Regions from separate parts of the Variovorax sp. H27-G14 genome, predicted to be linked through region 2. Evidence: predicted binding sites of a transcription regulator. Region 2 holds the regulator's gene; the other holds the start of a gene.
The links. The regulator FliA, encoded in region 2, starts transcription of late flagellar genes. The targets are predictions, from matches to a motif close to CTAAAGTTTNNNNNNNNNNNGCCGNTA.
Positions count from the first base shown of each region.

Region 1: a site for FliA is predicted at 12,676-12,702, ahead of VLK31_RS25715 (FlxA-like family protein). Genes of this name have one in related genera too.

Region 1 covers NZ_JAYLVN010000014.1:8,452-23,906, reverse strand. Annotated here, with positions in the region: gene VLK31_RS25780 (LamB/YcsF family protein) at 1-387, opposite strand, end outside; gene VLK31_RS25775 (acetyl-CoA carboxylase biotin carboxyl carrier protein) at 411-797, opposite strand; gene VLK31_RS25770 (biotin-dependent carboxyltransferase family protein) at 1,571-2,566, opposite strand; gene pxpB (5-oxoprolinase subunit PxpB) at 2,563-3,237, opposite strand; gene accC (acetyl-CoA carboxylase biotin carboxylase subunit) at 3,258-4,586, opposite strand; gene VLK31_RS25755 (acetyl-CoA carboxylase biotin carboxyl carrier protein) at 4,601-5,044, opposite strand; gene nac (nitrogen assimilation transcriptional regulator NAC) at 5,193-6,131, opposite strand; gene VLK31_RS25745 (aspartate transaminase) at 6,328-7,536, shown strand; gene VLK31_RS25740 (RraA family protein) at 7,569-8,240, shown strand; gene VLK31_RS25735 (LysR family transcriptional regulator) at 8,247-9,188, opposite strand; gene VLK31_RS25730 (mandelate racemase/muconate lactonizing enzyme family protein) at 9,312-10,478, shown strand; gene VLK31_RS25725 (tripartite tricarboxylate transporter substrate-binding protein) at 10,498-11,484, opposite strand; gene VLK31_RS25720 (MarR family winged helix-turn-helix transcriptional regulator) at 11,702-12,244, shown strand; gene VLK31_RS25715 (FlxA-like family protein) at 12,280-12,639, opposite strand; gene VLK31_RS25710 (hypothetical protein) at 12,800-13,153, shown strand; gene VLK31_RS25705 (Hsp20/alpha crystallin family protein) at 13,283-13,720, shown strand; gene VLK31_RS25700 (Hsp20/alpha crystallin family protein) at 13,744-14,136, shown strand; gene VLK31_RS25695 (response regulator) at 14,243-14,617, opposite strand; gene VLK31_RS25690 (hypothetical protein) at 14,838-15,074, shown strand.
Region 2 covers NZ_JAYLVN010000006.1:175,025-190,479, reverse strand. Annotated here, with positions in the region: gene VLK31_RS17530 (glycoside hydrolase family 15 protein) at 1-1,669, opposite strand, end outside; gene VLK31_RS17525 (type VI immunity family protein) at 2,001-3,992, shown strand; gene VLK31_RS17520 (RNA polymerase sigma factor FliA) at 3,955-4,689, opposite strand; gene VLK31_RS17515 (flagellar biosynthesis protein FlhG) at 4,722-5,516, opposite strand; gene flhF (flagellar biosynthesis protein FlhF) at 5,530-8,103, opposite strand; gene flhA (flagellar biosynthesis protein FlhA) at 8,100-10,202, opposite strand; gene flhB (flagellar biosynthesis protein FlhB) at 10,199-11,362, opposite strand; gene cheZ (protein phosphatase CheZ) at 11,526-12,173, opposite strand; gene cheY (chemotaxis response regulator CheY) at 12,175-12,570, opposite strand; gene VLK31_RS17485 (chemotaxis response regulator protein-glutamate methylesterase) at 12,602-13,627, opposite strand; gene cheD (chemoreceptor glutamine deamidase CheD) at 13,684-14,373, opposite strand; gene VLK31_RS17475 (CheR family methyltransferase) at 14,370-15,236, opposite strand; gene VLK31_RS17470 (EAL and HDOD domain-containing protein) at 15,318-15,455, opposite strand, start outside.

The DNA.
Region 1 (15,455 bases), on a different contig from region 2:
CACCAGGGGTTCGGCCAGCGCGGCGTCGGCCGCGGCCATGTTGCCGAGCGCGCCATGAAAGCTCATGTGCGTCATGCGGTGGCCGGCGGTGCGCGCCATGCCGTCCAGCGCGCTCAGCTGATAAAGCACATACGCCACAAGCTCCTTGGTCTCGATCTGCATGGGCCGCCGCCCGAACCCCACGAGGTCGGGAAAGCCCACATGCGCGCCCACATCGACGCCGCGCTGGCGCGCCATCCGAACGGTGCGGTCCATGATGACGGGGTCGCCGGCGTGGAAGCCGCAGGCGACGTTGGCGGACGACACGATGTCGAGCAGTGCCTCGTCCTCGCCCATGCGCCAGGGTCCGAAGCCTTCGCCGAGGTCTGCGTTGAGGTCGATGTCCATGGGGTGCGTCCTTGGGTCGTGGGTCACAGTGGGTACAGGTCGATCAGCAGCGTGCCGTAGCCGACGGTGGTGGCATCGCCTGCGTGGATGCTGTCGACGATGCCGGGTTGCGGTGCTGTCACGGGCAGCAGCAGCGGGCCGATCTTCAGCAGGCCCAACTGTTGGCCGGCTTCCACGCGCTGGCCAGGTCGCACCAGCGGTGTGTTGGACAGGGGGTGCGCGTGCAGGAACACGCCGAGTGAAGGGGCGTGGATTGGCAGTGGCTCTTGCTCTTCTTGCTCTTCTTGGAGCTCGATGACTTCTTTGCCTTGTCGGGCCAGGCGCAGGGTTCCTTGCGGGGTGCGCAGTTCGAGCAGGCCTATGTCTGTGTCGGCCAGCAATTTCGCCAGTTCGAGGACTTGCAGGGTCATTGCTTTGGCTCCTGCGTTTGTTTCGTCAACGGACTTTCAGGGCGGGTGCACAGGCCGCCGGGTACTCCCCTCCGCGAATGTCCCCCGCTTCGCTCCTCCTTTATTTCGCTGCGTGGAGCACCCGACGCCCTGTGCACCAGGCACGCTCTGTGTGCTCGCCGATCAACTGCGGCTCTGATGACGCCCACGCCGATGGGGTGCCTTGCGCAGCGAAATAAAGGAGGAGGGGCGAAGCCCCGGGGGACATTCGCGGAGCAAGGTACCCCGTCGGCGTGGGCGCTCCCTGAACGGCTCCCGCATTCAAAGCCGTGCGAGAGGGAACGCAGTCGTGCCCCCACCCCGGCCCTCCCCCGGGAGGGGAGGGAGAAATACAAGCCAGGGACGTGCGCCATGCGGCTGCAAACAACGCCCACGCCGATGGGGTGCCTTGCGCAGCGAAATAAAGGAGGAGGGGCGCAGCCCCGGGGGACATTCGCGGAGCAAGGTACCCCGTCGGCGTGGGCGCACCCTGAACGGCTCCCGCATTCAAAGCCGTGCGAGAGGGAACGCAGTCGAGCCCCCACCCCGGCCCTCCCCCGGGAGGGGAGGGAGAAATACAACCCAGGGACGTACGTCATGCGGCTGCAAACAACGCTCACTCCGATGGGGTGCCTTGCGCAGCGAAATAAAGGAGGAGGGGCGCAGCCCCGGGGGACATTCGCCGAGCAAGGTACCCCGTCGGCGTGGGCGCGCCCTGAACAAACCCCAGAGCAACAAACAACAGCAGCAGCCATCTACGCCCCCACAGCAGCCAGAGGTGAACCACGGTGCAAGGACACCATGCGCGCCACCTTGTCCAGCCACGCACGCACTTCGTCCAGGGCGTCCAGGGCTTCGTCCCACGTGGTTTCCACAAAACGCACACGCGTACCGATAGGAGCCTGGCCAAGGCGCCACATGTCGGCCTCGATGACAGTGCCGAACTTGGGGTAGCCGCCCGACGGTTGAGCGTCGCGCATCTGCACGATCGGCTGGCCGCTGTGCGGTACCTGAATGACACCCGGAACAATGCCGTGCGAACGCAGTTCCATCGGCGCAATGGGGCGCAGCGCCTCGCCTTCCAGGCGGTAACCATAGCGGTCGCTCTGCGGGGTGATCTTCCATTCACCGGCCCAGAAGGCCTGCCGCGACGCCGGCTCGAAAGCCAGGTACTCCGCCGCCGGCAGCACCCGCACCGCCGACACGCCATCGCGCTGCAACGGCAACGCCAACGCAGGCGGCACGATGCCGAAGCCGGTTCGACAGGGTTGCCCGGCACCCGCGGCGCGCAGCACATCGCCTCGTCGCAAGGCCCTGCCCTCATGACCACCGAACGCCCCACGCAACTGCGTGCTGCGCGAGCCCAGCACCTCGGGCACGTCGATGCCGCCCGCCACGCACAACACGGCGCGGCTGCCGCGTTGCGCACCGCCCTGCGGCAAGCCCAGCGTCAGCACCTGGCCAGCGCGCGCCTGGTGCACCCACCAGGGCATGAGCGGCTGGTCGTCGAGCCGGGCGGCGCAGTCGGCGCCGGTGAGCGCAAAGGCGCAGTCCTGCGCGAAGCGCAGCTTGAACGGGAACACCGGCACCTCCACCGCCGCCGCGCCCAGCGCATTGCCCAGCAGCAAGTTGCCGGCGGCCAGCGCCAGGTTGTCCATGGCGCCAGAGGTGCCGACGCCCCAACGCAGGCTGCCGGTGCGGCCCAGGTCCTGCACCGTGGCAAGCGCCGCCGACGAAAGAATTTCGATCATCGAACGATGCCCTCCACGCGAAAACGGATCAGGTCGCCCGGCTGCAGCATGGCGGGCGGGTCTTGCGCCGGATCGAAGAACACCATCGACGTGCTGCCGATGGTGTTCCAGCCGCTCGGGCCGGCCGAGGCCGACACGCCGGTCTGCGCGCCGCCGATCGACACCGCCCCGCCCGGAATGCTCAACACCGGCACCTTGCGCCGCGGCGTGGCAATGCGTGCGTCCATACCGCCCAGGTAGCAGTAGCCGGGGTGGCTGCCCAGCGCATACACCGGGTAGAGCGGCGCGCTGTGCAGCGCGACGATGGCATCGACGCTCAGGCCGGTATGTGCCACCACGTCGGCCATGTGCGGGCCGCCCTGGCCGCCGTAGACCACGGGCAGCTCGACCACGCGGCCTTCGCGCTGCACGGCGGTGGCGCCACGCCAGGCGTTGCAAAGGCGCGCACGCAAGGCGTCGAGCTGGCGTGGTGCGCGGGTGAAGGTGAGCATCAGGTTGTTCATGCCGGGCACGGCCTCGCGCACTTCGGGCCAGGTCTCCGCCTCGTGCGCCAGCGCCCAGATGCGCTGCTGCGACGGCAGGCTCATGCCGCCGGGCGCCTCGAACAGCAGCGCGGTGGTGCCCAGCAGGCTGATGCCGGGCTCGGTGGACGACAGTGCTTGTGGGCTCACGCCGCGCTCCTTTGCTGCAGCTAGCGTTCGAGGTGATGAATGTCGACGCCGCCGGCGGCAAAGCCGCTGTCCTGCAGCAGCGCACGGTGCAGCGCCACGTTGGTGGCAATGCCGTCCACACGCGTTTCGGCCAGCGCCAGGCGCATGCGCGCGAGCGCGTCGGCACGCGTGTCGCCATGCACGATGAGCTTGGCGATCATCGAGTCGTAGTACGGCGGCACGCGGTAGCCCGCGCCCGCGTGCGAGTCGACCCGCACGCCAAAGCCGCCGGGCACCTGCCAGCCGCTGATGCGGCCCGGCGCAGGTGCGAAGGTGTCGGGGTTCTCCGCGTTGATGCGGCACTCGATGGCGTGGCCCTGGCAGCGCACGTCGGCCTGCGCGAACGACAGGCGCTCCCCACGCGCCATGCGCAACTGCTGCTGCACGATGTCGATGCCGGTGGTCATTTCGGTCACCGGGTGCTCGACCTGCAGGCGCGTGTTCATCTCGATGAAATAGAAGGCGCCCTTCTCGTAGAGAAACTCGAAGGTGCCCACGCCGCAGTAGCCGATCTGGCGGCACGCGGCGGCGCAGCGCTCGCCCACCTCGGCCATCAGCGCGTCGTCGATGCCGGGCGCGGGCGCCTCTTCGATCACCTTCTGGTGACGCCGCTGCAGCGAGCAGTCGCGGCTGCCCAGCCACACGGCCTGGCCGTGGCTGTCGGCCAGCACCTGCACCTCGACATGGCGCGGATGCAGCAAGAACTTCTCGATGTAGACCTCGGGGTTGCCGAAGGCCTGGCGCGCTTCTTCGCGTGTGAGGGCCATGGCCTGCAGCAGCGCGGCTTCTTCGTGCACCACGCGCATGCCGCGCCCGCCGCCGCCGCCCGCGGCTTTCACGATCACCGGATAGCCGATGCCGCGTGCCAGCGCCAGCACGGCGGCCGGGTCTGCCGGCAGCGGCTCGTCGGGGCCGGGCACGCAGGGCACGCCGGCTTGGCGCATGGCGCGCTTGGCCGACACCTTGTCGCCCATGGTGCGAATGCACTCGGCGCTGGGGCCGATGAAGACCAGGCCGGCCTCCTCGCAGCGCGCGGCAAAGCCCGCGTTTTCCGACAGAAAGCCGTAGCCGGGGTGAATTGCCTGCGCGCCGCTCACTTCGGCGGCGAACAGCACGGCGGACTGGTTCAGGTAGCTCAGGCCCGGCGCGGCGGGGCCGATGCACAGGGCCTGGTCGGCCTGCGCGACATACATCGCGTCGCGGTCGGCCTCGGAGTGCACGACCACGGTGCGCAGGCCCAGGCCGCGGCAGGCGCGCTGAATGCGCAGGGCGATCTCGCCGCGGTTGGCAATTAGCACGGTGTCGAACATGGCGCGGGCCTGTGTCATTCGAAGCGGAACAGGGGCTGCCCTGCTTCCACTTCTTGCGCCGAGTGCACCAGCACCTGCAACACGGTGCCCGCGCGGTCGGCGCGCACCTCGTTGAACATCTTCATGGCCTCGATCACGCACAGCAACTGGCCGGCCTCCACCGCCTGGCCCGGCTGCACGAAGGGCGGCTCGCCGGGCGCGGGCTGCAGGTGCACCACGCCGTGCAAGGGCGCGAGGCCATCGGCCTGATGCATTGGCGGTGCGCTTGCTTCTTGCATCGCGCTCGGGGCGGCCCTGCGTACGGCGGAGGGCCTTCTCGCGTCGGATGCGGCACGCGCGCCATCCATTGCCGACAGCTTCACCAGCCGCAGCGTGCTGCCGTTCTCGCTGAACTCCAGTTCCGCCAGGTCCGATGCGGCCAAAGCGTCGATGAGCGTCTTGATCTGTTCCTGCTTCATGCCCGGGGCTGTGGTGGCCGACGCGTTCCGCGAACGCGTGACGGCATGCATGAAAGGTAACGGGCCAGGGGCCGGAAGCCAAAGACGGATTGGCTGTGCCGGGATAAGGGCGGCTTATGACGTCCGCGACGCCCCTGTCACCACAGGTTCAGGGCAGCGCGCTCAGCTCGGGCTCGGGCGTGGAAGCGACCGTGGCGGCCAGGTCGACCACCAGCTCCAGCAGGATGTCTTTCACGGCCTGCGCGGGCTCCGACAGCGGCAGGTGGTCGGACTGGCACAGCGCCAGCGGCGCCTCGATCACCGGATCGACGATCGGGAACTGCCAGGCCCCGCAGCTCGCGACCACCTCGCGCGCCATCGACGCGGGCAGGATGGTGGCGCCCAGCCCGTCGGCAATGGCGGCGGTGAGCGTGAACGCCGATTCAATCTCCGCCACCACCCGCGGCACCATGCCCGCGCGCACGAAGGCCGCGTCGACCAGCTTGCGCACCACGTTGTACGGGCGCGGCAGAAAGAGCTCGATGTCGCGCAGGTCGGCCAGCTTCACGGGTTGCGAAGGTGCCGGCATCGACGCCGGCCCCACCAGGTACAGCGGCTCCTTGATGAGCGGCACGAACGCCAGGCCGTGGATGGCCTTGTCGCCGTACAGCACGGCCAGGTCCATGCGGCCGTTCATGATGAGTTCGCTCAGCGTGGTGCCGTAGTTCTCGTTCAGGTACAGCAGGATGCCCGGATGGCGTGCGCGCACGGTGCGCAGCAGCGGCAACGACAGCGCGGAAGCCGCCGTGCCCGGCGCCAGCCCCACCGACACCTGGCCCGAGAGCCCTTCGCCGGCGGCCTCCATGTCGACACGGGCCTGCTCGCACTGCCGCAGGATGATCTGCGCATGGCGGTACAGCACCTTGCCGGCTTCGGTGGGCGTCACGCCGCGCTTGGTGCGCACCAGCAATTGCTGGCGCACCTCGCCTTCGAGCGTGGCCAGTTGCTGGCTGAGCGCGGGCTGGGCGATGAAAAGAACTTCGGCGGCCTGCGTGAGGCTGCCGATGTCCACGATCTTCACGAAATATTTGAGGCGTCGCAGGTTCACGCCTTGTCCCCAAGCAAAACCCAAGCCTAGCACCGCGCTTGCGCACTGGGTATGCGGGACCACCCGGGCAACGGGTGTGGGAGCGCTCCATAAGCTGCGCCTATACGACCAGTGCAAAACCGTCTTGGCCTCGCCACGTCGATGTGCGTACCGTTCGGTCCATGCACTCTTCAGCCTCTTCGAACCAGGAAGCCATGTGACCACGTCCCGCATTGCCGCCCGCGTGCGGCGCATCAAGCCCTCGCCCAGCACCTCGGCCGCCGACCGCGCCAACGAACTGCGCCGCCAGGGCAAGTCGATCGTCAACCTGGTGGTGGGCGAACCCGACTTCGACACGCCGCCCCACATCCGCCAGGCCGCGGCCGCCGCCATCGAGCGCGGCGCCACGCGCTACACGCTGATGGCCGGCACCGTGGAGCTGCGCGAGGCCATCGTGGCCAAGCTGCAGCGCGAGAACGGCCTGCGCTACGCCATGAACGAGATCATTGCCACCAGCGGCGCCAAGAGCGCGATCTACAACGCCTTTGCCATCACGCTGGAGCCGGGCGACGAGGTGATCATTCCGGCGCCCTACTGGGTGTCGTACCCCGACATGGTGCTGGCCTGCGAAGGCGTGCCCGTGACCGTGGCCTGCCCCGAGGCCCACGGCTTCAAGCTGACGCCCGCGCAACTCGAAGCGGCCATCACGCCGCGCACGCGCTGGCTGCTGCTGAACTCGCCCAGCAACCCGACCGGCGCGAGCTACACGGCCGCCGAGTACCGCGCGCTGGCCGACGTGCTGGCGCGCCATGCGCATGTGATGGTGATGACCGACGAGATCTACGAGCACATTCGCTTCGACGGAGAGGCCACGCCGCACATCCTTGCGGTGGCACCGGGCCTGCGCGAGCGCACGCTGCTGGTGAATGGTGTTTCCAAGACCTATGCCATGACGGGCTGGCGCATCGGCTATGCGGCCGGGCCGGTCGACCTCATCAAGGCGCTGGACACGCTCCTGTCGCAGTCCACCGGCAACTGCTGCTCGGTGAGCCAGGCCGCGGCGGCCGCCGCGCTGAACGGCGACCAGAGCTTTGTGAGCGAGAGCGTGGCCGTCTACAAGCAGCGGCGCGACCGCACGCTGGCGCTCATCAACGCCATTCCTGGTCTGAGCTGCGCCACGCCGCCCGGCGCGTTCTACCTGTACGTGAACTGCGGCGGCCTCATCGGCAAGACCACGCCCGAGGGCAAGCCCCTGCAGGAAGACGGCGACGTGGTGATGTACCTGCTGGAGAGCGAAGGCGTGGCCCTGGTCGCGGGCACCGCGTACGGGCTGTCGCCCTACTTCCGTCTTTCCATTGCCACGTCGATCGAGACGCTGGAAGAAGGCTGCAAGCGCATTGCGCGTGCCGTGGCCGCAATGCGCTGAGCGCGCGCCTCAAACACATACAAGGACGACCCATGCCCTACCAAGCCATTCGCAAGAACCCGTCGGCCCCGCAAGTGTCGGCCAGCATCATTGCCGCGCTGCAAGACATTCCGGTGGCCGCGCTCAGCGACAACATGCACCGCAACATCGGCAGCGTGGGCCTGCAGCCTTACCACCGCCCCGGCGCAAAAACGATGGCCGGCACGGCCGTGACCGTGAAGACGCGCGGCGGCGACAACTTCACGATGATGCGGGCCTTCGAGTTCTGCCGGCCCGGCGACGTGCTGGTGATCGATGCGGGCGGCGACGTGACCAACGCGGTCATCGGCGGCATCCTGTCGTTCTATGCCGCGACCATCGGCACCGTGGGCGTGGTGCTGGACGGCGCCATCCGCGACGTGGCCGAAATTCGTGCGCGCGACTACCCGGTGTATGCGCGCGGCGTGAACCACCGCGGCCCGTACAAGGACGGCCCGGGAGAAATCAACGTGCCGGTGTCGGTCGGCGGCATGGTGGTGAACCCGGGCGACATCGTGGTGGGCGACCAGGACGGCCTGATGGCGTTCCCGCGCGACGAGGCCGAGCTGTTGATAGAGAAGGCGCTTGCGCACCTGCAGACCGAGGCGCGCACCATCCAGGCCATGACGGAAGGCCGCTGGGACCGTTCCTTTCTGGATGCGCTGGAAGCGCGCTGCGCCAACTGAAGCCGCTCAGGCGGCCGCGCTGCCTTTGCTGACCAGCGCCCACAGCGCCTCGGCCACCGGCGCCATGTGCGCCACTTGGCGGTACAGGCGAATGTCGACCGGCACGCGCCAGCCGCCTTCGCCCGCGTCCAACAGCGCACCGCTGCGCAGGTCGTCCGCCACCAGGCTCATCGGCAGCCAGGCCAGGCCGCGGCCTTCGAGTGCCATGGTGCGCAGCAGCGCGGCATGGTGGGCGGTGAACACCACCTGCAGCGACGCGGCGAAGTGTTTGCCGAACGCGCTGTCTTTCTCCTGCATCGCCCGCATGATCCGGCCCAGGCCGGAGGCCTCGCTGTAGGCCAGCACGGCGGGTGCTTCCACACCGCCCAGCGCGTGCAGCGGCGCGCCCTCCTTGCTGGGCGCAGACACCGGCACCAGCACGTCGCCGCTCAGGCGCTGCACGGGGTACTGCGCGTCGTCGAGCCGCCCCGGCGCGCCCGCATGGCCGTGGCACAGCACAAACTGCACGCGGCGCTGCAGCAACAGGTCTTCGCAGGCGTACGAGCTGTCTGACACGGTCTGTATCGGCCCCATCTGCAGCCCGGCCTCCACGCTGCCCAGCCAGCGCGGAAAGAAGGTGAGCGACAGCACATGCGTGGCCGCAAAGCTCAGGCTGGCGGCGTCGAGGTCGTGCGCGGCGCGGGCCTGGGTGCGCGCCGCCTGCAGGCCGGCCAGCACGTCTTGCAGCAGCGGCTGAAAGCGTTGGCCGGCGGCAGTGAGCGTGGTGGGGTGCGCGCTGCGGTCGAACAAGTCGACGCCCACCCATTCCTCCAGCGAGCGAATGTGGCGGCTGAAAGCCGGCTGCGCAATGGCGCGGGCCTGCGCGGCCCGGGAGAAATTGCCGGCCTCGGCCAGCGCCTGGAAATCTTCCAGCCATTCGAGGTCGAGCGGTCGGTTGCCGGGGCCCATGCGCGGTGCCTTTGAATAGTTGTATGCGATTCGAGTATTGGACGGTGCCGGCCCCCTCGGCCGAAGATCCGGCAACCCTTCCGCTTTCGAATTATCGCGAGCCCACGCACCCCTCCACCCATCATGAAAATCGTCAACATCCTCGAGTCCACGCGCCCCATCAAGTCGGACATTCGCAACGCCTACATCGACTTCTCCAAGATGACCCTGAGCCTGGTGGCCGTGGTGACCGACGTGGTGCGAGACGGCAAGCCCGTCATCGGCTACGGCTTCAACTCCAACGGGCGCTACGGCCAGGGCGGACTGATTCGCGAGCGCTTTCTGCCGCGCCTGCTAGAGGCCGAGCCCGCGTCGCTGCTCGACGAGACCGGCGACAACCTCGACCCCCACAAGATCTGGGCCCGCATGATGATCAACGAGAAGCCCGGCGGCCACGGCGAGCGCTCGGTGGCCGTGGGCACCATCGACATGGCCGTGTGGGACGCCACCGCCAAGATCGCGGGCAAGCCGCTCTACCAGCTGTTGGCCGAGCGCTACGGCACCGGCACACCCGACCCGCGCGTGTTCGTGTACGCGGCCGGCGGCTACTACCACCCCGGCAAGGGCCTGGAAGGCCTGCAGCGCGAGATGACCAGTTACCTGGAACGCGGCTATTCGGTGGTGAAGATGAAGATCGGCGGCGCCTCGCTGGCCGAAGACTGCGCGCGCATCGAGTCGGTGCTGAAGCTCCTCGGCCCGGGCCAACAACTGGCGGTGGACGCCAACGGCCGCTTCGACCTTCAAACGGCACTCGACTACGGCCGCGCACTCTCGCCGTACCCCCTGTTCTGGTACGAAGAAGCCGGCGACCCGCTCGACTACGAACTGCAAGCGCAGCTGGGCGAGGTGTACGCCGGCCCCATGGCCACGGGCGAGAACCTGTTCTCGATGCAGGACGCGCGCAACCTCATTCGCCACGGCGGCATGCGGCCCGACCGCGACTGGCTGCAGTTCGACTGCGCGCTGAGCTACGGCCTGGTGGAGTACCTGCGCACGCTCGACATGCTGAAGGCCCACGGCTGGTCGGCCACGCGCTGCATTCCGCACGGCGGCCACCAGATGTCGCTGGCCATTGCGGCGGGCCTGGGCCTGGGCGGCAACGAGAGCTACCCCGACCTGTTCCAGCCCTACGGCGGCTTCCCCGACGGCGTGAAGGTCGACAACGGCTACGTCACGCTGCCGCCGCTGCCGGGCATCGGCTTCGAGGGCAAGGCCGACCTCATCGCGGAGATGCGCGCCCTCGCAAGCTGATTCGACAGAAGACCAGGGATCAGGGTTGAAAGCCCGAGCGGCGCACCACCGGCTCCCATTGCTGGCGGTAGGCTTTGAGCATCTGCGCGGTCTCGGCCGCGGTGCTGACCACCGACGTGATGTAGAGCGCGTCGGCCGCCTTCTGCAGGCCCGGGTCTTTCATGACGTCGTGAATTGCGCCGGCCAGCAACTGCACCTTGGCGGGCGCCATGGTGCTGGGCGCGAAGAAGGTGTTCCAGCCGTCGGCATCGATCTTCATGCCGGCCTCGCGGAAGGTCGGAATGTTGGGCGCGAAGCTCGCGCGCTTCTTGCCCGACACGGCCAAAATGCGCACCTTGCCGGCCACGTGCTGCGCCATAAGCGAGTCGAGCGTGTCGATGGCAATGGGCAGGTTGCCGCCAATCAGGTCGGCCGACAGCGGCGCCGAACCGCCGTAGCCCTTGATCTGCGGCTGCACGCTCAGCGCGTCGCCCACCATCAGCCCGAAAAAGTGAGGCAGGCTGCCGGTGGCGGGCACGCCGAACACGGCCTCTTCCGGGTGCGCCCAGAGCCGGCCCACCAGGAACATGGCGCGGTCGAGCTGCAGCTTGTTGCCCACAGCCAGCGCAAAGTCGTAGCTGCTGACCTGGGAGACGGGCACAAAGTCTTTGTCGGGGTCGTAGCCCGCGTCCTTGAAGACCAGCGGCGCCACCACCATCACGGCGGGGTTGCCGAGCATCAGCACGTTCTGCCCGGCGGGTGCGCGCTTGACCTCCTTGGCCGCGAGGCGGCCGCCCTCGCCGGGGCGGTTTTCCACGCTCACCTTCACGCCCAGCTTGGGCGCGAGCCGCTCGGCGATCAGGCGCGCCATGCGGTCGGTGCTGCCACCGGGCGCGTAGCCGACCACCAGGGTCAGCGGGCCGTCCAGCGCGGGTGTCTGTGCCTGGGCGGCGTGCATGGCGGGGGCGCAAGCGGCCAGGGCAACGCCCCATGCCATGAGCTTTCGCCGGGAAAAGAATGCGGACATGGAATCTCCTGCGGGCCGAAGGGGTTGGGCGTTTGTTTGGGGGCGCGGTGCACAACGGGCACGTGCAGCGTCTTCAAGGCGAGAATCAGCCGCCTGATTGTTTCTTATCGTGCATATTTGTTACCGATTTATACATATGCACAAACAGTTGATCTAATCCATCACTTGCTCGCCGAGGCGGGCGGACCACACTCTGGCTACTTGTTAATCCATCCGTATGCAAGCTTTCCCCGACGCAGACGCACTGCGCGTGCCCCGCACCCTGGACGACCTGCTGCTGTACCGGCTGTCGCGTGCCGTGCGCGCGGGCAGCGGCATGGCCACGCGGCTGGTCGAGGGCGGCTTCGGCATCACGCGCCGCGAGTGGGGAATGATTGCCACGCTCGCGCAGGAAGGCGAGATGACCTCCTCCACCCTGGCCACGCACCTGCACCTGGACCGCGTGCGCACCTCGCGCGGGCTGCGCAGCCTGGTCGACAAGCAACTGGTGGAGCGCCGCCAGGATTCGGAAGACCGGCGCGAGGTGCATGTGCGCCTGAGCGCGTCTGGCCAGCAGCTTTTCGGCCGGCTGTTTCCGCGCATCGCGGGCTTGAACACCGAGCTGCTGGCGGGCATTGCGCCCGCGCACCTCGACATCTTTCTGCAATGCCTGCAGCACCTGGAGCAACGCGGCAGCGAGCTGATTGCGCAAGGCGCGGTCGCGGAGAAAGCCGACCGCAGATCGGGCGGCACGCGGCACCGGTGGCCTGAGCGCGGCTGAGCCCTGCGCGGGCGCAGCGCGGGCCGCGTGCGGTATCAGGCCTTGACGTCCAGCGTGCCGCCGATGGGCACGCCTTCGGCGTTGGTACGGAACGCGCTGGAGGACGACGTGCCGTTCGCTACCGCCTTGGCCTCCTGTGCCATTGCGGTTTTCTGCATGTCCGCCGCCTGCACCGCCTTGATCTGCGCCTGCAGCATCGCAAGCTGCGTGGTCAGCGCCTGCAGCTGCTGCTGAACGGCCCGGCGCGCATCGCCATCGGGCGTCTCGACCAGGGTCTTCTGCGTGGCGGTGATCTGCTTTTGCGTGGCGACGATCTGGCGTTGAATCTTCGCAACTTCGGCGGCGGCGCCGCTCCCTGTTGCGGCTGTGCTCGAAGCACTGATGGCGGTCAGCATGTGAGTCCTCTGAAGAGTTGTTGTGTATCGGAGGACTATCGGCAGCCTGGCGAAAAAATGAAGGGCTGCGTGCTGCCGATTTCTCCCTCTTGAAATTTGGCGGCGCAACGCCTAGATTCATGGCCGTCGGAAATTGGTCAACCGAAAAAGGAGTACTGAAATGACCATGAACTTGCTCAGGCAAATTGCGGGCTCTCGGCTGCCCGTTTCGTTCTACCGCAACGAAGACATCGACAGCGTGCGCGTGCTGCGCGCCGCCGGGTTGGTGGTGGCACTGGTGCCCTCCCCCGGCGACGCGCTCGGCATGCCGGGCACGCCTGCGTCGGCCCAGGTGCTGGCGGTCACGCAGAAGGGGCGCGAAGAGCTCGCGCGCTTCGACTACCCCTTCCAGGCCTCCCACCCCGACGCCCGAGCGCCGCGCTGGCGCTGGCGCATGCCCAGAATCAAGACGCTGAATTTCGCCCGCCGCTCGGGTGCGCCTTCGACACCGCGCGAGCCCGCCAGGCCGCAATAAAAAGCCCGCGTTTCTCGGGTGCACCCGTGGGGTCTTGAAACCCTGTGACAAGCACCTAGATCGTTCACGGACGCGCCGGTGACGCTGCCGCGCCCGCGCTCCGGTTCAACTTTCACGGAGGTTTTCGCCATGTACCGATCCTTGTTTCCTCGCGACCTGTTCGCGGAAATGGACCGCCTGCAGCGCGACGTGCAGCAGGCCTTTGACTTGTCCCCCACCATCCGCGGCTTTGCCCGCAACGGCTTTCCGGCGCTGAACGTCGGCAGCACACCCGAAGCGCTGGAGATCTACGCGTTTGCACCGGGCGTGGAGCCGTCCACGCTGGAGGTCAACCTGGAGCGCGGCCTGCTCACCATCTTAGGTGAACGCAAAAGCGCATTGCCCGAGGCCGACGACAAGGCCGCCGTGCACATCAACGAGCGCTTCGAAGGGGCCTTTCGCCGCGTGATGACCCTGCCCGACGACGCCGACCCCGACGCGGTGGATGCCAAGCTGCGCGACGGCGTGCTTCACATCACCGTGCGAAGGCGCGCGTCGGCCCAGCCGCGCCGCATCGCCATTCAGTGACCACCAGGAAGGACACACACACCATGAGCAACAACGACAACCACCGCGTTCAAAAGGCACAGGAAGAGCGCGCCCCTTACAGCGACGCCGCGCTCACGCCCGCCGTGGACGTGATCGAAGACGCCAACGGCATCACGCTCTACGCCGACCTGCCGGGCGTGAGCCGGGACAAGCTCAACCTGCACGTGGAGGCGGCCACGCTGACCATCGAGGCGCAGTCTGACCTGGCCGTGCCGCAGAGCCTGAAGTCGAGCCACACCGAAGTCGGCCTGGCCCGCTTCAGGCGCATGTTCACCCTCAGCAAGGAACTGGACACGCAGAACGTGGCGGCCGAGCTGATGCACGGCGTGCTGAAGCTGCGCATTCCCAAGACAGCGCACGCGCAGCCGCGAAGAATCGACATTCAGGTCGCATAGCGGTACAACGAAAGGGACGGCTGCGGCTGTCCCTTTTCTTCACATTGCCCGCCGTGACGCCTTAGCGTGCCAAGCGTGGGATGCGACGCGACGCGCACAGCTGCGGTCAGCGCGGCGAATAGCGCACGCATTCGGCAAAAAAATCGTCGAGCTGCGTGGACTTGTCGAACACACCGTCGGCGCCCAGCGCAAGGCACCGCGCCCTGATTTCAGCTGTCGGGTAATTGGTCAACACCAGCACATGTTGGTTCGCGCGCCTTGCTTGGCAATGGCGCAATACGGACAGCCCCGAGCCGTCTTTCAAGAAAAGGTCGACAACCGCGAGTTGCCAGGCGTCTTGATGGGCATCGAGAACCTGCTCCGCTTCGAGCGGCGACTCGGCAACCGCAACAACGTTGCACTCCGCCAATTCGACGAGTGCGGGAATCAGGTTGTCCCTGATCCTTTGGCTGTCCTCTACAAGAATGGTGATGAGGGGCATCGGAAGACGTCAACGTGCCGGGCACGGATTTTCTGGATACGATGAAAAAAACAATTTCAGGTAGCCGAATCTACGGTGCGAGAAGTCGAGCGCTGTAGTCCCACACCGCGTCATCGACGCGGTTGAAACTGAGTCGCAATAGCGCGACCGCCGAAAGAGCCCCATGCCACCACGCCGCAAGCCAGTTCCGGAGAACAAAGCTACTCCGAAGGCGGACGTCTTGAAAAAGAACAAGCAGGTTGCGCAAGAGATTAAGAAGGCCGCAGACGAGCTGGTGGTTGTGCATGCGGTGCTGGAGAAAGAGCTGGGTGAAGACCCGCACTCGGAGACGGTGGACCAGGCGGTTGCGCATACGGCGCAGATTGAGAAGCGGCTGGATCGATCGGCCAAGGAGTTGGACGAGGTCAATCGGGAGTTGGAGGGGGGTGGGGGGAAGGGGAAGCGGGAGGGCGAGTAGCTCGGATGGGCAACTTGCGGGGCTTCTTGCCCGGTTTCGTAGCGGCAATAGCTTTGGGTGTGATTTGCTGGTACAGGCCCGAAAGTGCGCGACCGATACCAGTCTGGTCGCTAGGCATCGCCAGTCCTGAGGTAGATAGCGCTGCGCCCGAAAAACCGCTCTCCGCAATGAAAAAGTCCCGCCGCAGGGACTGCGCGGGACTTTCAAAAACTGCCAGGGATCAATTCTGGCGGAGAGTGTGTCCCATAACCCTTGTCCGACCAAGTCTGATGACGTCCGTAAGCTGTTGTTTTAGCTAGATATTTTTTAAACGGCGTCCGATGCGATCCGGCCGAATCCGATAGCATCCGGCGCTTTATGTGGGCACAATGTGGGACAGAG
Region 2 (15,455 bases):
CAGGGTCGTACTCTTCGGCGAACAGGCCCAGGTCGTTGCCCAGCGCCAGCAGGCGCTTGAACAGCGTGCGCGCCTTGCGCAGCTTGCCCATGGCCACATACACGTTCGACAGCCAGAAGCTGCACGCCAAAAATGCGCCCTCCCCGCCCCGCAGACCGTCCACACCCTCTTCGGTGCGGTAGCGGTACACCAGGCCGTTGAAGATCAGCTCCTTCTCGATGCGCGCAATGGTGCCCTGCACCCGTGCATCGTGAATCGGCAGAAAGCCGATGAGCGGCATCCACAGCAGCGCCGCGTCGACCGCGTCCGCGCCGTAGTACTGCACAAAGGAGTTGCTGGTGGCGTCGTATCCACGCGCGCACACCTCGGCATGAATCTCGTCGCGCACCGCGCGCCATTGGTCCACCGGCCCTTCGAGCCCGAACTCGGTGGCGCTGGCGATCATGCGGTCGAAGGCCAGCCAGCACATGATCTTGGAGTGCACGAAGTGGCGCGGCTCGCCGCGCACCTCCCACAGGCTGCAGTCGGGCTCCTTCCACAGCACCATGAGCTGTTTGGCAATGGCGCGCTCCAGCGGCCACACCTTGTCCATGTCGGGCAGACCGGCCTTGCGCGATGCATGAAAGGCCGCAATGACCGAGCCGTACACGTCGAGCTGGCGCTGCCCGTGCGCGCCGTTGCCAATGCGCACCGGCTTGCTGCCTTCGTAGCCCGGCAGCCAGCCCAGCTCCTGCTCGGTGAGCGAGCGTTCGCCGTGCAGGCCGTACATCACCTGCAGCTCTTCGGGTGAGCCGCCCACGGCGCGCATCAGCCACCAGCGCCAGGCGCTGGCCTCTTCCACGTAGCCGGAGCCGATGAGCGCGTACAGCGTGAGCGCGGCATCGCGCAGCCAGCAGAAGCGGTAGTCCCAGTTGCGCTCGCCGCCCGGCTGCTCGGGCAGCGAGGTGCTGGGCGCGGCCACGATGCCACCGGTGGGCTCGTAGGTGAGCGCCTTGAGCGTGAGCAGCGAGCGCATCACGGGCTCGCGAAACTCGCCCTGGTAGCCGCAGCGTTCGCTCCACGCGCCCCACTCGGCCACGGAGCGCGCCAGCAGCGCGCTGGCGTCGCGCGTCACCGGCGGCGTGGCATGCGAGGGAAACCATTCGAGGCAGAACGAAATCGATTGCCCCGCGGACACGCTGAAGTCGGCGCAGCTCGCAAAGTTCTCGTTGACCAGCGGCACGCCAGATTGAATGCGCACCGCGTCGGGCCCGGCCGTGGCGTACACCGCGCCGTCGCGCCGCTCCACCCAAGGGCACCACTCGCCGTAGTTGAAGCGGATGCGCAGTGCGGTGTGCATGGCCACCGTGCCGCGCACGCCTCGCACGATGCGCACCACCTCGTGCGTGCCGCCGTCGGCCGGGCGCGGCATGAAGTCGGTGACGGTGGCGGTGCCCTTGGCGGTGTGAATGGTGGTTTCGAGCACCACGGTGCCGGGCAGGTAGCGCCGCGTGACGCGGGCCTTCGGATCCTTGGCGCGCAGCGTCCAGTGGCCGTTGCGCTCGTCGCCCAGCAGGCTGGCGAACATGGCGGCCGAATCGAAGCGCGGCAGGCAGAGCCATTCGATGTCGCCGCCCCGGTGCACGAGCGCCGCGCTGTGGGTGGAGCCGATGAGCGCGTAGTCGCCAATGGGCCGGGGGGCCTGGCGCGAGGCCTGAGTTGAAGCCTGGCGTGAGGCCTGACGTAAGGCATCGCGTTCGACAGGGCGCTCAGGCGGCGTTTTTTTGGGGCTGTGTGTCTGTGCCAAGCGGTCAAGGGTGAAGCCTGTTGCCACGGCCGCGCGACGGAAAGCAGCGCGACCGGTTGCCGGACAACGCCTGACGACCGTGGTCTGCGAACTTCTTCGCGCTGCACGCGAAATTCTTCCCGGCATACCGACGGTTTGACCATTGTTTGCATTCGAGTCCAGGGGCGCCTCCCACACTGCGCCGACCTTTTCTCACCCTCGACAGGAGTCATCGATGACGCCTCCTCCTCCCGCCCCTGATTCGGCCCCTGCCCTGGCCCATTCCCTTGCGCAGGCCCTCGCCGTCCTGAACAACCTGAGCCCCGAAGCCATCGACCGCCTGCGCCGCCCCATGGGCGTGCTCATGTTCCGGCTCGGCAAGCTGCTGTGCGCCGCCAAAGCACCCACGCTGCCGCTCGCTGCGCTGCTTCAGCAAGACCTGGCCGCCAGCCTGCGCCTGTACCCCGACCTGAAGCGCCTGGAGCCCGGCTTGCGCGAAGCGCTGGGCGTGCTCACGCAGGTGCTGGCCGGGCTCGGCGGCCACATCGCCAACCCGCCTGCGCACAAAGAAGCCGACCATGACGCCGACGACACCTGGGGCCGTCCGCTGCCCGACCTGCCGCTGTACCGCGCCATCGGTGCGTTCGCCCTGGCCTTTCCGGTTCGCACCGATTCGCGCCGCTACGAAATGCAGCCCGGCGAAGAGTCGGTGGTGCATGCGAACGGCAACGACAAGCCCAAGCTGCGCGAGGATGCGCAGCGCAGCTTCGCCACGCTGCTCGATGCCTGCGACTACCAGGCCGGCGGCTGGCGAGCGCCCTTCACATCGGAGCCCGCCTACGCAGCCAACGGCATGCCCTTCATCGACGCGCCGCTGCCACGGCCGGTGCGCAGGGGCGATTGCTATTGGCGCAAGCCCAGGGGCGGCACCTCGCCCGACTTCGTGGTGGTGCCGCCGAACGCACCGGCACCCCGCGCGGCCCAGGTAATGCACGCGGTGGAGCTGAAGTTTGCGCAAGACGCGCTCGGCCTGCGCCAGAGCCAGCGGCTGGCCGACCTGTTCGGGCGCGACCGGTTGCACGTGCTCTACCTGCCGGGCCCGGACAGCATGCATGGGCACGACGCACTCCCCGCCGCCGACCTGCAGCGCTGGACCGACGCGCTGCGCCACGACCCCAACGCCACGGTGACGGTGCCCGCGGGCCCGGCCGGCAGCCCGCTGCAAACGCCCGCCACCTGGCGGCTGGGCATGTTCGCGTCGGCCTGCTTTTATGTGCACTCGCGGGCCGACGCCGCGCGGCTGGCCGTGGTCGTTCCGCGCCTGCACCAGGAGTTTCAGGCGCTCACAGGCCAGGCGCTGACCCGCTACATGGCGCTGCGCAGTGGCGCGGTCTCGCGCAAGGCCTACACGCAGGAAGACATCGACGCGCACTGCCTGAAGCACGCCGACGACATGGTGTGCATCCACGGTTTCGATGCACCGACGAAGGAAAGCGCCTCGTGCTTCGAGTTTCAGGCGGTGGTGCAGTTCTGCCGCGCGCGCCAGCCCAGGCCGTCACCGGAGCTGGACTACCTCGCGCTGCAGTTTCCGTTGGCGTTCTGGAGCGCGCACAAGCACGAGCTGCGCGCCTGGTGGCTGAGCGCGCTGCAGCGGCTGCATGCCGTGCAGGCCCGCATGGGCCTGGGCATGGGCCGCCCGCCGGTGCTGGAACGCCACCCCTTGCAGGAACCCGCGGAGTTCGCGTTGGCGCGCTGCTTCCTCGGCCTGGACATCGACAAGCCCTTCTTCATGCGCGACGCCATGGGCCTGGAAGGCGGCATCCGCACGCCGGGCTTTGCCGTGCTGCTGAGCAGCGATCAGGCGCAGAGGCTGGGCGGCATGCCGACGCTGTCGGGCGCCTTGCGCAAGATGCCCGGCCTGCGCCTGCATCCGTGCGGCAATGGGTTGTGGGTCGAGGCCGGCCACGCGCCCGCGTTGCACCCCGTGGAACAAGGCGTGCCGGCCGCGCTGCGCGCGCTGGCCGAGGCCTTGAAGCCGGTGCGGGCGCAGCGGCCGTGGCTGGTGAGCTACCCGCCCAACGAGGCGCGCGACGACATCTTCACGCCCGCCACGGCGGCGCAATGGCTGCGCCGTTTCGATGCGGACGTCGATGCCAACATCGATGCCAACATCGACGCAGGAAAGGCGCCTACAGCACGTCCTTCAGCTTCGCCCGCAGCCGGCTGATCGCCTGGCTGTGCAACTGGCACACGCGCGACTGGCTCACCTCCAGCACGGCGCCAATTTCGCGCAGGTTCAGTTCTTCTTCGTAGTAGAGGTTCAGCAGCAGCTGGTCGCGCTCCGGCAAGGCAGAGATGGCGTCCACCAGCTGGTGGCGAAAGCCGCTTTCCAGCAGTTGCTCCAGCGGGTCGTTGCCGCCGCGCCGGTCCTTGCGCGACTCCTTCGACTGCGCGTCCAGAAACGGGTTTTCGCCGTCGTCCTTCGAGAAGTCTTCCACGTAGAGAAGTTGGCAACCCTGAATGTCCTGCAGCAGCGACTGGTAGGCCTCCAGGTCCATCTTCAGTTCCTTGGCGATCTCCCCTTCGGTGGGCGCGCGCCCCAACCGGTGGCCCAGTGCGTGAATGGCTTTTTCCACGCCGCGCGACGACTGGCGCAGGCCGCGCGAGCCCCAGTCGTTGGCCCGCAGTTCGTCGAGCATGGCGCCGCGGATGCGCTGGCTGACAAAGGTCTCGAACTGCGCGCCGCGGTTGTCCTGGTAGCGGCTGGAGGCGTCCAGCAGGCCCAGCATGCCGGCCTGAATCAGGTCGTCCAGTTCCACGCTGGCAGGCAGCTTGGACATCATCTGCAGCGCGATGCGACGCACCAGCGGTTGATGCTGCGCCAGCAGGTGCGATTTTTCGATGGTTCCCTGTGCGGTGTACACGGCCGTCCTTTTCCGTTGAGAGGGTCGGCGGCTCAGGCGGCCAGCAGCGGCTGCGCCGCGCGCCAGGGCCAGCGGCCCATGTCGTCGGCCAGGCGCCGGAAGTCGACCGCCGCCGCGCTGGCCGGAAAGGCCTCGGCAATGGTCTGCTTCAGTCGCCAGGCATCGGGCAGGCGCGGGTCGAAGCGCACCAGGCCGGCAGGCTGCAGCGACAGCGCGAGATAGCGGCTGCCGGCGTTGGCTAGGTTGTTCATGATTTTCTGGGCGGCGTCGACATCGACCACGCCATTGATGAGAAAACGCAGCTGCTTCAGGCCGTGCGCGTAGTGCAGGTTCTTGATGCCCGCGTAAGCCGAGGTGATGGACGCCGGGTGCGGCTTGAGCACCAGCAGCAGATCGTCCGCGCCGCGCGCGAGCGGCGACAGGCGCCCCTCCGCGTCGAAGGCCGCGTCCACGATCACCACGCCGTCGGGCCACAGCGCGCGCGGGTCGGTGGTGTCGGGCGCCACGCCCGGAGGCGCGGGCAGCACATGCACGCCGCACCCGGCCTTGACCTCGGCGCCGTCCAGCGTGAGCCGGTGGTTGGCCACGTCGGCCAGGCTGCCCAGGGGGTCGATGGCCCAGACCTCGCAGGCCGAGCCTTCCTTGGGGCAGTGCTCGTCCAGCAGCAGCACGTTCTTGCCCTGCTGCACCAGCGCCACGCCCAGGTTCATGGCCGCGGTGGTGCCGCCGGCGCCCTGCCCCATGCCCGCCACGGCCACCACGCGCGTGGGCTTGGGCGCCAGCAGACGCCGCAGTCCGTCGGCCTGATCGGCAACCAGCTTGCTCATGCGGTGGTCCTCCTCACCCGAGGTGCTCCAGCGCGCGTGGCGCTTGCGTGGGTGCGCTCGACTCGGTGCCCAGCGCCTCCAGCAGCAAGAACAACTTGCCCACGCCCGCATACAAGGCGCTGCCGCTCATGAGCCGCGCGTTGCGCACCGGGCGCCCCGTCAGTTGGCCCAGCAGCGTGCGCGTGCGGTCGGCCCACTCGCCTTCGGCGTGCAGCAGGCGCCACACGGTGGTGGTGACCTGGCCCGCGATGAGCAGGCGCTTCATGTTGTCCGGGTCGCCCAGCGCGCCGATGCCGCCCACCAGCTGCACGCCTTCGCGCAACAGGCGGAAGCACGGCTCGGCGTCGTTGGCCCAGCCTTGCCACTGCGCCAGCTGGCGCGCCGTGACCTCGGTGCCCACGTTGGACAGCGCATGGCTCTGCGCCAGCACGTTGCCGGTGCGCGCGTCGAGCATGCGAATGGCCACGCAGCGCAAGGCCGGCATGGCGTCGCGCTCCACACCCGCCGCGGCAGCCGCGGCGTTGAAGCGCAGCACCACGTCGACCTGCGCCTCGCAGCGCAGCGCGGGCTTGCCGCGGTAGCGCACGGGCTGGCCTTCGCTGAACTCGAAGTCCATGCGCGCCAGCGTGTCGGGTGCGCCGGTGCGCGTGTCGATCACGGCGGTGGAGCCCGGCGCGCGCGCCAGCCAGCGCTGGCCGGTGGCCTGCCACTGCACCATCGCCTCGATGCCGGGCAGGCGCGTGAGCACATGCACCAGCGGCTTGTCGCTGAAGTCCTGCTGGCGCAGCCAGGGCGCCTGGCGTGCGCCGGGCTTGCGCGCGGGGTTTTTCACGCCGCGCGTGGCGGCGGTGGCCAGCCACTGGTTGGGCGCCGCGAGCGGCAGGCCCGAGCGGTCCGACAGCAGCAGGCTGCCATGGCATTCATAGGCATCGCCGCCCTCGTTGGAGCGCAGGCCGATCTGGCCCGACAGCGCCAGCACATGGGTCTGGCAGCCGGCGGCCACTTCGGCGCGCGCATGCACGGCAAGGTCTTGCAGCAGGGCCTTCTGGCCCACTTGCTCGTCGCCTGCCTGACGCCACAGGCCGCGTGCGCGCTCGAAGCCGATCTGCGCGCCGGCCAGCGCGCCGGCGGCCGTGGCCAGCTCTTGCGCGTCGTGCGCCATGGCGCGAATCAGGTTCTGGTATTTCAGGCGCAGCCGGTCGGTCTCGCCCTGGGCCTGCACCACCTGCGCGGAAGGGCCCGCGCCCGTGGGCTCTTCCTGCAGGTCGCTCTCGGCCGGCACGAACAGAGCGTTGTGCTGGCGCGGCTGAAACACGCTGTCCACCAACTGCGCGCGGTCGGCCTGCATCAGGTTCTCGGGCACCTTCTGGCCGCTGGAGATGTAGTGCACCGGCAGGCGGTGGCGAATGACTGTGTCGATCAGCGCGCCGGGGTGCGTGGCCTCATCGACCTTGGTGAAGATGCAGCCGGTCAGCTCGTTGCCGTTGCGGTAGGCATGCACCACCTCGTTGAGCGTGTCGCCGTGGCTGGTGGCGTTCAGCAACAGCAGGCGCTTCACCGGGCGCGGGCTCTGGCCCAGCATGGCGATCTGCTCGGGCACGGCGCGGTCGCGCTGGCTCATGCCCACGGTGTCGATCAGCACCATGTGCTTGTCGCGCAGGTCCTGCAGCACCAGGTGCAGGTCGGCCGCGTCCTTCACGGCGTACACCGGCACGTTGAGGATCTGGCCGTAGATGCGCAGCTGCTCGTAGGCGCCGATGCGGTAGCTGTCGGTGGTGACCAGCGCGAGCTTGTCGGCGCCGAAGCGCATCACGCAGCGCGCGGCCAGCTTGGCGGTGGTGGTGGTCTTGCCCACGCCGGTGGGGCCCATCAGCGCATACACGCCGCCCTGGGCGAACAGCGCGTCTTCGTCTTCATGCACGGGCACCGCGCGAATGAGCTCCGAGCGCACGTAGGCCATGCCTTCGGCATAGCTCTGGCCGGTGGGCAGCTTCTCGAGCATGGCCTTGGACAGGCGCGCGCTGAAGCCGGCGCCGAGCAGCGTGCGCAGCAGGCGGCCGCGCACCGGATCGCGGCGCTGCTTGTCGTTCCACACCACGCTGGCGAGCTGCTCTTCGATCATGCCGCGCATGGAGTGCAGCTCGTTGAGCACGGTGTCGGTTGGGGCGGGGGCGGCCGCGGGTGCAGGCGCCGGGGCCGGGGCCGGTGTGGGTGCCGCGGCATGCACGGAGTGCGCGGCGGGCATCACGGGCGACAGCGGCACGGGGCGCGCGGGCGGTGCAACGGGTGCAACCGGGGCATTGGGCGCAACCGCCGCAATGGGCGCGGCAATGGCGACAGGCGCCATGCGCGCAACCGGTGCAACCGGTGCAACTGCTGCGATCGGCACAGGCGCGGCCGTACCCACCACGCTCTGCATCTCGCCCTCCACCATGGCGACGATCTCGACGCCTTCCGGCGCCACGCGGTGGCTGAGCACGATGGCGTCGGCGCCCAGCGCCTCTCGCACCAGTCGCAGGGCTTCGCGGCTGGTGGCCGCGGTGAATTTGCGTGCGGTCGTGCGCACGTCGGTCTGCTGGGAATTCAAACGCGTCCTCCAATGGCGGCAGTGATCTTGATGGTGCGGGAGTCAGGAATCTCCGCATGCGAAAGCACCTTGAGCTGCGGCAGGCTGCGCCGCAGGAATCGGGAAAGCAGTACCCGCAGCGCGTGCTGCACCACCAGCACGGGCGCCAGGCCCAGCTGCTCCTGGCGCACGATGGCGGCCTGCGCCTGGCGCAGCAGGTTGTCGGCAATGCCGGGCTCGATGCCGCTGCTGTTGGTCAGCGCCTGCTGCAGCACGCCGTCCAGCGAGCCGTCCAGGCCAATGACCTGCATCTCGGCCTCGCCCGGGAACAGCTGCTGCGTGATGGCGCGGCCCAGGGCCAGGCGGGTGAGCGTGGTGAGCTCGGTCGGGTCTTTGATGCTGGGCGCGTGCTCGGCCATCACGTCGAGGATGGTGCGCATGTCGCGAATCGGCACCTCTTCGTCGAGCAGGTTCTGCAGCACCTTGTGCAGCGTGCTGAGCGACAGCACCTTGGGCACCAGGTCTTCGGTGAGCTTGGGCGCGGTCTTGGCGATCTGGTCGAGCAGCTGCTGCACTTCCTGGCGCCCGAGCAGCTCGGCCGAGTGCGTCTGAATGAGGTGGTTCAGGTGCGTGGCCATCACGGTGCAGGCATCGACCACCGTGTAGCCGTACACCTGTGCCTGCTGGCGCAGGCTGGCGTCGATCCACACGGCCGCCAGGCCAAAGGCCGGGTCGCGCGTGGGCGTGCCGGGCAGCGAGCCCGTCACCTGGCCGGGGTTGATGGCCATCCACTGGTTGGGGTAGGCCTCGCCGCGGCCGATCTCCACGTCCTTCAGGCTGATGATGTACGTGTTGGGGTTGATCTCGAGGTTGTCGCGGATGTGCACCACCGGCACCAGAAAGCCCACCTCCTGCGCAATCTTCTTGCGGATGCTCTTGATGCGCCCCAGCAGCTCGCCCTGCTGCGACTGGTCCACCAGCGGAATGAGGCGGTAGCCCACCTGCATGCCCAGCGGGTCGACCATGGCCACGTCGTCCCAGGTGGCCTCGGCCATTTCGGCGGCGGGCGTGGCGCTGGCGGCCTGCGCGGCGGCTGCGGCCTGTTGCGCGGCCTCCTTCGGCTTCTTCATGAGCAGGCGGCGGCCCAGCCACACCAGCCCGCCCGCGATCAGCAGGAACGCCAGGTTGGGCATGCCCGGAATCATGCCCAGCATGCCGACGATGCCGGCCGTGAGAAACAGCACTTGCGGGTTCGAAAAAAGCTGGCCAGTCAGCTGGCTGCCCACGTCCTCGTCGGTGGTCACGCGCGAGACGATCACGCCGGCCGCGGTGGAAATCACCAGCGCCGGAATCTGCGCCACCAGGCCGTCGCCGATGGCCAGCAGCGTGTAGGTTTTGCCGGCGGTCGAAAAGTCGAGCCCGTGCTGGATCATGCCCACCACCAGCCCGCCAATGATGTTGATCACCATGATCAGCAGGCCCGCAATGGCGTCCCCGCGCACGAACTTGCTGGCACCGTCCATGGAGCCGTAGAAGTCGGCCTCCTGCGCCACTTCCTGGCGGCGCTTGCGGGCCACTTCTTCGCCGATCAGGCCAGCGTTCAGGTCGGCGTCGATGGCCATCTGCTTGCCGGGCATGGCGTCGAGCATGAAGCGCGCGCCCACCTCGGCAATGCGGCCCGCGCCCTTGGTGATCACCATGAAGTTGATCAGCACCAGAATGATGAACACCATCACGCCCACGGCAAAGTTGCCGCCCACCAGGAAGTGGCCGAAGGCCTCGATCACCTTGCCCGCGGCATCCGGCCCGGTGTGGCCGTTCATCAGCACCACGCGGGTGGAGGCCACGTTCAGCGACAGGCGCAGCAGCGTGGAAAACAGCAGCACCGCCGGAAAGGCTGCGAAGTCCAGCGCCTTCATGGTGTACATGCTCACCAGCAGCACCATCACCGAGATCGCGATGTTGAAGGTGAACAGCAGGTCGAGCAAGAACGGCGGCAGCGGCAGCACCATCATGCTCAGGATGAGAATGATCAGCACCGGCCCCGCCAGGCCCTTGAACTGCGTGCCGCCACCGAACATGTTCGGCGGCAGGCGCAGGAAATTGGTCATCGCGTTCATGCGGCTTGGGCTTCCACGGGTTTCGGTGTGTCGGTGTATTGAAGGTCCGCGGGCACCGGCAGGTCGCTCGGCGTGCGGGGGGCGTCACCGCCGTCGGTCTTCCAGCGCTTGAGCTGGTACACCCAGGCCAGCACTTCGGCCACGGCTGTGTACAGGCCCGCCGGAATTTCTTCGCCCAGCTTGGTGTGCTTGTAGAGCGAGCGCGCCAGCGGCGGCGCTTCGAGAATGGGCACGTTGTGCTCCCTGGCCAGCTCGCGAATGCGCGCGGCCACCAGCTCGGTGCCCTTGGCCACCACGCGCGGCGCGCGCATGTCGTTGTCCAGGTACTGCAGCGCCACGGCAAAGTGCGTGGGGTTGGTCAGAATGATGTCGGCCTTGGGCACCTCGGCCATCATTCGGCGGCGCGCCATCTGCTGCTGCTGGCGCCGAATCTGCGCCTTGATGTGCGGATCGCCTTCGCTTTCCTTGTGCTCCTGGCGCAGGTCTTCGCGCGACATGCGCAGCTTGCGGTAGTAGCTCCACAGCTGAAACGGCACATCGATTAGCGCCACCAGGAACAAGGTGGCCGCAATCAGCGCGCAGTGCTTGGCCACCAGCGCCATGGCGTGGGGCAGCGCGTAGTGCGCGGGCTGGGCCATGAGCGCCATCAGGGCTTCGATGTCGCGCGACACCACCCACCAGGCGACCCAGCCGATCAGCGCCGACTTGGACAGCGCCTTCACCAGCTCGGCCAGCGACTGCGCGGAAAACATGCGCCCGATGCCGGCCAGCGGGTTGAGCTTGCCGGCGTTGAACGACACGGCCTTGCCGGAGAACATCCAGCCGCCCAGCATCAGCGGCGCGGCCACGGCGGCCACCATCATCATGCCGAACCACGGGCCGATGGCCATCAGCGCCTGCAGCGCCATGAGCCCGCTCTGGGCCAGCATGTGCTGCGGGTCGAAGGCGCTGTCGCGGTCGAACTGCAGGCCCAGGCGCAGCGAGCCGTCCATGCTCTTGCTGAGCGACTCGCCCGCGAGCCACAGGCCCGCGCTGGCGGTCGCCAGCATCACGAACGTGGTGAGTTCGCGTGAACGGGCAACGTTGCCTTCCTCGCGCGCCTTTTCCAGGCGCCGCTCGGAGGCGGGTTCCGTTTTTTCGAGATCGCTTTCCTCAGACATTCATGCTCCGAACCGACCGTGGCGACGTACGCCTGGCCCATGACCAAATTATTGAATTCGGTCGCTCGGAACAATCTGCCGATCAAGGCCCTTATCGCCCTGCTCTTCGCACAATCGGCAAGGGCGCGCCGTGCTCGGCCCTGCTCGACAGTGCCCTGGGGGCTCAGAAGCCCAGGCTCTCCAGCAGGTCGTCGACCTGCGCCTGGTCGGTCACGGCGTCGGGGTTGCCGGGCTTGAACTGGGGGCCGTTCTGCAGGCTGTGCACGGCCTCGGGGCGCTTCTCGGCCGGGGAGTTGTCGATGAGCACCTGGAGCAGCTGCGTCTCCAGGTCGTTGACCACTTCCATCATCTTCTTGATGACCTGGCCGGTCAGGTCCTGGAAGTCCTGCGCCATGAGAATTTCCATCAGCTGCGAGTTGATGGCGCTGGCGCGCTGCGGCACTTCTTTGAGGTAGCCGCGCGTGTCCAGCACCAGCTCGCGCGCATGGTCGAGTTCGATCGGGTTCTCGAACCACTTGTCCCAGCGCTGGCTCAGGCCCTTGGCGTCGGTGGCCAGCGCTTCCTGCAGCGGCTGCGCCACGTCGATGGCATTGAGCGCGCGGTGCGCCGCGCGCTCGGTGGTCTCGGCCACGTAGCTCAGGCGGTCGCGCGCGTCCGGAATGGCTTGCGCGGCCTTGGCCACTTCCTTGTCCAGGCCCAGCTCACGCAGGCCTTCGCGCAGCTGGCGCGTGAGCTGGCCGATGCGGCCCAGCAGCTGTTCGGCGGTGTTGGTGTTAAGGGAGTCCACGGCCTCCTTGGCGATCTGGCTCATGTCACGCAGCCTCCCTGGCCAGCTTCTCGAAGATCTTGGTGATCTTCTCCTCCAGCGTGGCGGCGGTGAAGGGCTTCACCACATAGCCGTTGGCACCCGCCTGCGCGGCCGCCACGATGTTCTCTTTCTTGGCCTCGGCCGTCACCATCAGCACCGGGAGCTTCTTCAGCTCGGGGTCGGCGCGAATGGTCTGCAGCATGGTCAGGCCGTCCATGTTCGGCATGTTCCAGTCGGACACCACAAAGCCGAAATTGCCACCGCGCAGTTTCTCGATGCCGGCGGCGCCGTCCTCGGCTTCGTCGACATTGAGGAACTCCAGCTCCTTCAGCAGGTTGCGCACGATGCGCCGCATGGTCGGGAAGTCGTCCACAACCAGGATTTTGATGCTCTTGTCGATCACGATATTTCCAACTCCAACAGGTCTTTATTCAAACTCGGTTCGTACGTTCACCGAACGTACGCAGGTGCGCCAGAACCCGGCGACTGACTTCACTCAACGGGGAAACTTCGTCCACCGCGCCCAGCGCGATGGCTTCCTTGGGCATGCCGAAGACCACGCAGCTGGCCTCGTCCTGCGCCAGCGTGTGGGCGCCCGCGCGCTTCATGCGCAGCAGGCCTTCAGCGCCGTCCTTGCCCATGCCGGTCAGGATGATCCCGATGGCGTTCTTGCCGGCATGCTTGGCCGCGGAATCGAACAGCACGTCGATCGACGGGCGGTGGCGGTTCACCGGCGGCTCCTGGTCCAGGTGGGCCACGTAGTTGGCGCCGCTGCGCGCCAGCGACAGGTGAAACCCGCCGGGCGCAATGTAGGCATAGCCGGGCAGCACGCGCTCGCCGTGCTCGGCCTCTTTCACGTTGATGCGGCACAGGCCGTCCAGCCGCTGCGCGAACGAACGCGTGAAGCCCGCGGGCATGTGCTGGGCGATCATCACGCCGGGCGAGTCGGGCGGCAGCGGCTGCAGCACCTCGCGAATGGCTTCGGTGCCGCCGGTGGAGGCGCCGATGATGATGAGCTTCTCGGTGCTCAGCAGCGGGCTGCGCAGCAGCGACTCCTGCGGCGCGTCGGCGGTGGTCTTGGCGGCGGACGCATGCCGGCTCGGCAGCAGCCGCGCATTGGCGGCCGTGCGGATCTTGCCGGCAATGAGCTCGGTGTAGTTCAGCAGCCCGTCGCGCACGCCCAGGCGCGGCTTGGTCACGAAGTCGATCGCGCCCAGCTCCAGCGCGCGCAGCGCAATTTCGGAGCCGCGCTCGGTCAGCGACGACACCATCACCACCGGCATGGGCCGCAGGCGCATGAGCTTCTCCAGAAACTCCAGCCCGTCCATGCGCGGCATTTCCACGTCGAGCGTGAGCACGTCGGGGTTGGTGACCTTGATGAGGTCGCGCGCCACCAGCGGGTCGGCGGCGGTGCCCACCACGGTCATGTCGCTCTGGCTGTTGATGATCTCTGTCATCACGCTGCGAATGAGTGCCGAATCGTCGACACACAGCACTTTGATTTTCTTGACGCTCACCGGTTTCCTTTGATTGCCGCCACCGGCGCGATGCGGGTGGCCGGGACGTTGTTGCCCGATCGTTGCGGGTCGCTGGCCGCGCGCGGGCCGTTCAGCCGGCGCAGCAGTTCGCCCTCTTCGTTCTGCACCGCCGCCACGTCGGTCTGCGCGCGCAGCTTGCGCACGATGGCCTTGCCGGTGGAGGGCAGAAAGCACACGCGGCGCGCATGCGGGCCGCGCAGGTCTTGCGCGGCCACCTCGATGCGTTCGTTGCGCAGGTAGCGCAGCACGAAGTCGGCATTGCGGTCGCCAATGTTCAGCGTGGTCATGTTGGCCAGCACCGCGCCGCCGCCGAACACCTTGGCCTGCAGCCTGTCGCGCCGCGCGCCCGCGCGCACCAGCTCGCGAATGAGCACGTCCATGGCAAAGGCGCCGTAGCGCATCGACTCGGTGGCGTCGCGCGGGGTGGCTGCACCGCCGGCGTCGCCGTCGTCGGGCAGCATGAAGTGGTTCATGCCCGCCACACCCGCTTCACGGTCGTGCAGGCAGGCAGCCACGCAAGAGCCCAGCACCGTGCTCAGCACGGTGTCGCTCGAGGTCACGTAGTACTCCGAGGGCAGCAACTTCACGGCCATGAGGCCGACGTCGCGGTCGAAGTAGTGGTGGGTGGCCATGGCACCGGGTGCACCCACGTGCACCTCGCTCATGGAAGGCCCGTGGCACGCGCGCGCGCCAGCTCGTACACCGTTTGCCCCAGCGGACGAAACGCCGGGTTCACCAGCGACGCATTTTCCGAATGCCCCGCAAACAGCAGGCCGCCCGGCTTGAGCAGCGGCGCGAAGCGGTCGAGCACCTTCTTCTGCGTGGGCTTGTCGAAATAGATCATCACGTTGCGGCAGAAGATGGCGTCCACCGGCTCCTTCACCGTCCATGAACTGTCGAGCAGGTTCAGGCGCGAGAACTTCACCAGCGCGGCCACCTCGGGCCGAATGCGCACCTTGCCCGCGTTGGCGCCCGTGCCCTTGCTGAAGAAGCGGCGCAGCCGCTCCGGCGCGAGGCTGCGCACCTGCTCGGTGGTGAAGACGCCGGTGGCGGCCTTGGCCAGCACGGCGGTGTCGATGTCGGTGGCAATCACGCGCGCCGAAGCCGCCTTGTCGCCCAGCGCTTCCATCAGCGTGATGGCCAGCGAATACGGCTCCTCGCCGGTCGACGCCGCCGCGCACCACACCGTGACCGGCTGCTGCGCCTTGCGCACATGGTCGGCCAGCGTAGGGAAGTGATGCGCCTCGCGAAAGAACGACGTGAGGTTGGTGGTGAGCGAGTTGATGAACAACTGCCACTCGTCCCCGTCCTGGCGCTCTTCGAGCCAGTCGAGGTAGGTGGCGAACTCGGGCACCTGCAGTTCGCGCAACCGGCGCGAGAGCCGGCTGTACACCATCTGGCGTTTCTGCTCGCCCAGGGCGATGCCGGCGCGGCGATGAATGAGGGTGCGGATTCGGGAGAAATCGCTGTCGGTAAAAATAAACTCGGAGTTCACGGCAGCCTTGGGAATGTGGCTTTCAATGTACATAGCACTCGCCTTTTCCAATGAGCCGATCAGATGCACCAATGCCCTGCACTTTCAGGGGCGTGCGCGTTTTCATGGCGAGGGTCATGGCACGGTCGCGACCGGGCCCGCGTCCTGCGACCACACCAGGGCCGTGAGCTGCGCAGCATTGACCTGCGCCGCGCTCACGAACAACGCCTCCGACAGCTGAGCGGCCTCGCCGTTGTCCAGCTCGCAGGCCTC